Regions from separate parts of the Staphylococcus sp. EG-SA-2 genome, predicted to be linked through region 2. Evidence: predicted binding sites of a transcription regulator. Region 2 holds the regulator's gene; the other holds the start of a gene.

Region 1 (3,223 bases), on a different contig from region 2:
CTTGCTTGTTGTGCTTTAATCGCTTTTTTCACAAGTGATTTAGACAATTGTCCTTTTTCTTCTAAATAGAATGGCAATTTGTCTGCAACAACTGAATCAACAGCACTTCTAGCTTCAGAAGTACCCAATTTAGATTTCGTTTGTCCTTCAAATTGTAATAATTCTTCTGGAATACGAACAGACACAACAGCTGTTAAACCTTCACGAATATCATTACCATCTAAGTTTTTATCTTTTGTTTTAAGTTCATTAATACGACGTGCATAATCATTAAATACACGTGTCATTGCTGTTTTAAAACCAACTTCATGTGTACCACCATCTTTAGTACGTACATTATTTACAAAACTTAAAATACTTTCTGAATATTGATCATTATATTGGAAAGCTACGTCTACCTCTATACCATTTGCTTCACCTGAAAATGTAGCCACGTCATGCAAAACTTCTTTTCCTTCATTGACATAACTAACAAACTCTTTGATTCCTTCTTCATAATGGTAATGCTCTTGACGCTCTTTACCACTGCGTAAATCATTAAGCGTTATTTTTAAATTTTTCAATAAGAACGCAGACTCTTGTAGTCGTTCGCTTAAAACATCAAAATTAAATGATGTAGATGCTTTAAAAATTGTGTCATCAGGTTTAAATGTTACTTTGGTACCTGTTTTCTTAGTTTTACCTTTTTTCACTAAACCAGAAGATGGCGAACCACCGTTTTTAAAACTTTGATGATATATACTACCATCTCGATGGATTTCAACTTCAAGCCATTCACTCAATGCATTTACAACTGAAGCACCAACACCGTGAAGACCACCTGAAGTTTTATAGCCGCCTTGTCCAAATTTACCTCCTGCATGTAAAACAGTAAAGATAACTTCGACTGTCGGTTTACCTGATTTATGTATACCTGTTGGCATACCACGTCCATTATCTTCTATAGAAATACTACCATCTTTATTAATTGTTACATCTATTTCGTTACCGTAACCATTCAATACTTCATCGACGGAGTTATCGACAATTTCATATACTAGATGATGTAATCCCCGTTTATCAGTTGATCCAATATACATACCAGGTCTTTTACGAACTGCTTCTAACCCCTCTAAAACCTGTATTGAATCATCTGAATAATTATTTTGTTTATTCATTGCCAATGATTTCGCCTCCTGCAAACGTACGTTCGTTTTTAAAACTATACAATAGTTATTCTTATATAAATCAGCGTAAAATGCAAGTATCAATTAACTTTCATAGCTTAATTCCATATATTAATCCCCGTTTTTAAAATTTTTAGCCGTAATTTAAATGAATATGATAAAATAGTCCTAAGATATTAAAGGATGTGTAATATTTATGATGATAATCGTCATGTTACTACTAAGTTATCTTATCGGCGCTTTCCCAAGTGGATTCGTAATTGGAAAATTATTTTTCAAAAAAGATATTAGACAATTTGGTAGTGGTAATACTGGCGCTACTAATAGCTTTAGAGTATTAGGTCGTCCTGCAGGATTCTTGGTAACATTTCTAGATATTTTCAAAGGGTTCATAACTGTTTTCTTCCCTTTATGGTTACCAGTTCACGCAGATGGCCCTATTAGTACTTTTTTTACAAATGGTTTAATTGTTGGCTTATTCGCTATACTTGGACACGTTTATCCTGTTTATTTAAAATTCCAAGGTGGCAAAGCTGTTGCAACTAGTGCAGGTGTCGTCTTGGGAGTCAATCCGATACTTTTACTAATACTTGCAATTATCTTCTTTATTGTATTGAAGATTTTTAAATATGTTTCTTTAGCAAGTATCGTTGCAGCAATTTGCTGTGTGATTGGCTCGCTTATCATTCAAGACTATATTTTATTAGTCGTTAGTTTCTTAGTTTCAATCATATTGATAATTAGACATCGCTCTAATATCGCAAGGATTTTTAGAGGCGAAGAACCTAAAATAAAATGGATGTAACAATTTTTTGACATTAGTCCATCATTGCATATTTTTTTGCAGTTGATGGATTATTTTATTTTTGCAAAAACAATTTTTTTAACTTAAAATTCAACTATACTTAGTTTTTTTACAAGAACATTTGAGACCGAGACATAAATCAATGTCATAGGCTCCACAATGTTATATTAGCTGTAGTTAACCGAACGAAATGCGCTTATAACTAGGTTTTTTCAATTCTGGTCGGGGGTCCCAACATAGAAGCTTATGGAAATTCAGCTTACAATAATGAGCAGGTTGGGGTGGGCTCCAACACAGAGAATTTCGATAAGAAATTCCACAAATAATACAAGTTGGCCCACTCCCATTCTGTAATAAATATAGGAGGTCATTGTTATGCAAATAGAACTTACTGATGCAGCAGTAACTTGGTTTAAAAATGAACTTGAGTTGCCTGAAAATAATAAAGTGCTCGTGTTTTTTGTAAGATATGGTGGCGAATTCCAACTCAAGCAAGGATTTAGTCCTGCTTTTACAGTTGAACCAAAGGAAGATGTTGATATTGGCTATGAACAACAATATGACGATTTAAATGTTGTCGTAGCGGAAAAAGATTTGTGGTACTTTGAAGATGACCACATTATTGTAAATGTAGTTGATCACGAAGATGAAATTTCTTATTCCACAAAATAACTAAAATAAAACGAACTTGTTTACACATTCTGATGTGTCCTGAACCTCGGAAGTTGTACTTTGGTTTAGCACATCTGATGTTGTATGAACAAGTTCGTTTTTGCTATATATTAGCTTATCTTCACGCTAATTACATTAATGTTAACGTATTGGCTATTTCTTATAGATTAATTGTTAATATTGCCTCTCCAAACATTTACAGTAACTTATAAAGAATCAATACCATCCATTATCTCTACTGTTTTCCCTTCATTATTGAGCGTTTGCACTTTACTATAAGCTTCATGCCAATCTGGGAAATAACGATCCAACCGTATAGGCTTAAAAGTATCTTCTTTAATGCAAATCAATTCTGTGGAACCTGTAGTTGCAAGTTCACCTTTTTCATTAAAAATCTCATATTTATACACTGAACGTAATCTCGAATATTTTTCAACCCAAGTTTTAACTTTAACTTTTTCTGGATAAAAAATAGACTTTTTATAATTGACATTGAGGTCAGTCACAGGTGAAATGATTCCTTGTTTTTCCATATCAGCATAACTAAAACCTAACTTCGATATATAATCCAACCGCGCAA
Region 2 (3,223 bases):
TGTTGAGAAAACATTAAATAAACCAAAAAGAGTGACATTTAATGAATATGGTACGAAGTGGTATACGTATTATGATGACGATTACAATAATTTTATAATGATAAGTTACATGAAAGATAAAGTTAATGCGTTATATACAAATCAAAATATAATCACTTCAAAATCAAAAATTAAATACAATACACCTAAATCGGTTGTAAGGCAAAGATTAGGCGAACCAGAAACAGAGATTGTTAAAGGTAGAGTGCGTTACGAACAAAATAATAAAGAATATGATGTTTTCCATAAAAATCACATTTATACGACGGTATTTTATGATAAGCATCGACGTAATAATGTAACAGCTGTTTTACAAGTAAGTGATGCTATGGAAAATAGATTAAAAGAACAATATGGAGCACCTTCGAAATCGCTTGCAGATAGTTTTGAACTACAAAATTTTGATTTAGTTAATGCTGAAAGAAAACAACATCAATTATCTACATTGAAGTATTCTAAACAGAATTCTGAAACTGCTCGTAAGCATAGTAAAGATATGGCCAAAAATCATTATTTTGATCATACAAATTTAAAAGGTCAATCACCATTTGATCGATTGAAAAAAGATGGTATTACATTTAACTCAGCCGGAGAGAATTTAGCATATGGTCAAGTTAGTAGTATCTATGCACATCAAGGATTAATGAATTCTATTGGTCACAGAAAAAATATTTTAAATGATACGTTTAAAATATTAGGTGTTGGTGTTGATTTTAATGATGAAAAACAACCTTTTTGGACAGAAAATTATACTGGTTAATGTTTTTGGTATGAGTTTAAAGGGTAATGTTTGTCTGTAAGGAAGTAGATAAACATGATGACAACAGATAAACCAAAAGATGCGGATATACTTGAACGCGTCAAAGATATACTTAATAAAAAAGAAAGAAAAAAATAATAATGGCTCGCTCCTGTAAATTATTACGGGGGCGAGTTTTAATTTGTGTAACATTTTGCAGGAATCTGTAATTCAAAATTTATATTAAAGAATGAGATTATCTAACAATTCGCAATTTCTGTTTGAACTGAATTTAGATTAGAATAAATAAAACCTCTTGAAAACGAAACTTTTTCAAGAGGTCCAAAATTTATAAAAATGAGGGTTTAACAATTACGATAATATATAACGGTTTAAAATATTACATTTCGCGGTACAAACCAATTACTTTCCCAATTACAGCAACATTGTCGAGGTAAATTGGCTCCATTGTACTATTTTCAGGTTGTAATCGATAACGATTTTTTTCTTTATAGAAGCGTTTGACAGTTGCTTCATCTTCCTCAGTCATAGCAACAATAATGTCTCCATTTTCTGCTATGGTTTGACTGCGAACAATTACTTTGTCTCCGTCTAATATACCAGCCTCAATCATACTGTCGCCTACGACGTTTAATATGAATATGTCGCTATTATGTGTCGATGTTAAGTGTTCAGGTAATGGAAAATACTCTTCAATATTTTCTACAGCGGTAATAGGAACACCTGCTGTGACTTTACCAATAACTGGCACATGAATCGTTTCTTCCATATTAATATTATCATTTGTTTGATCACTTACAATTTCTATAGCACGTGGTTTCGTTGGATCTCTTCTTATATATCCTTTTTCTTCAAGACGTGAAAGATGACCATGAACAGTTGAACTGGATGCTAAGCCAACTGCTTCACCAATTTCGCGAACACTAGGCGGATAACCTTTCATTTGAACAACTTGTTTAATATAGTTATATATTTCGCTTTGTCGTTTTGTTAATTCTCTCATATATAGGCACTCCCTAAATTAATTTAAATACAGTATATCATTAATTCACAACCAAAACAAACATTTGTTCGTTAAAATATTGACACAGAACATAAGTTCTGATAAATTACTTATACAAACAAATGTTCTAGGAGTGGAAATGATGTTTTACAATAAATATAAAAACGTATCAACATATATCATCATATTTTTAGTTTCAAGTGCAGCCTTTGCAATATTCTTGTTAAGTGCGAACGTTAGTGCTCACTCGGAACAAGTGTACGAAATGACTGACCATCAAATTAAGAACAATACGATAAATAAAGCATACGAACATAAAGACCCTACAAACAATGGCGAACAAAGAGATGGGAAAGTGTTCGCTTTAATAAATTGATACATTGTCACAACGTTATTTTGCCTATTTTTGCGAAATAGCGTTTTTTTATTACTTTTTTGCTGGTCTTAAATTTGTTATATTTTGTTAAAGTATTATAATGATTGAATAAACAAATTGAAGGTAGGTTTTTTAATTGAGTAATTCTGATTTGAATATCGAAAGAATTAACGAGTTAGCTAAAAAGAAAAAAGAAGTAGGATTAACTCAAGAAGAAGCAAAGGAGCAAACAGCCTTAAGAAAAGCTTATCTTGAGAGTTTTAGAAAAGGGTTTAAACAACAAATTGAAAATACTAAAGTAATTGATCCAGAAGGTAATGATGTAACACCTGAAAAAATTAAAGAGATACAACAAAAAAGAGATAATAAAAATTAAATCACAAATCTGTAAAGAATTTTCTGACATTATAACTTGAAATAAGTATTTTACTTATCTTTTTATTTTAAAATAAGTTATAATGTATTTGATAAAATTGAAGAAGGGAAGATACACAAGATGTTTAATGAAAAAGATCAATTAGCTGTTGATACGCTACGTGCACTAAGTATCGACACAATCGAAAAAGCGAATTCTGGTCATCCAGGATTACCTATGGGAGCTGCCCCAATGGCTTACACTTTGTGGACACGTCATCTGAATTTTAATCCACAATCTAAAGATTACTTCAATAGAGACCGTTTCGTATTATCGGCAGGGCATGGTTCAGCATTATTGTATAGCTTGTTACATGTTTCTGGTAGTTTAGAATTAGAAGAATTAAAGCAATTTAGACAATGGGGTTCTAAAACACCAGGCCATCCTGAATACAGACATACTGATGGTGTAGAAGTTACTACTGGACCACTTGGACAAGGTTTTGCTATGTCAGTAGGATTAGCTTTAGCAGAAGATCACCTAGCAGGGAAATTTAATAAAGAAGGATATAATGTTGTAGATCATTACACATATGTATTAGCTTCTGACGGTGATTTAATGGAAGGTATATCGCATGAAGCAGCTTCATTTGCTGGACATAATAAATTAAGTAAATTAGTTGTTTTATAC

What was found. The regulator LexA, encoded in region 2, represses DNA repair genes until DNA is damaged. The targets are predictions, from matches to a motif close to CGAACATATGTTCG.
Region 1: parE (DNA topoisomerase IV subunit B) is a predicted target of LexA. The motif match lies at 1,179-1,192, and genes of this name have one in related genera.

The regions. Positions count from the first base shown of each region.
Region 1 covers NZ_JACYHC010001349.1:14,615-17,837, forward strand. The annotation lists gene parE (DNA topoisomerase IV subunit B) at 1-1,157, opposite strand, end outside; gene plsY (glycerol-3-phosphate 1-O-acyltransferase PlsY) at 1,363-1,971, shown strand; gene IDG60_RS21520 (HesB/YadR/YfhF family protein) at 2,347-2,643, shown strand; gene menI (1,4-dihydroxy-2-naphthoyl-CoA hydrolase MenI) at 2,850-3,223, opposite strand, start outside.
Region 2 covers NZ_JACYHC010001127.1:18,949-22,171, forward strand. The annotation lists gene IDG60_RS18785 (CAP domain-containing protein) at 1-799, shown strand, start outside; gene lexA (transcriptional repressor LexA) at 1,179-1,802, opposite strand; gene sosA (DNA damage-induced cell division inhibitor SosA) at 1,945-2,178, shown strand; gene IDG60_RS18800 (DUF896 domain-containing protein) at 2,315-2,554, shown strand; gene tkt (transketolase) at 2,675-3,223, shown strand, end outside.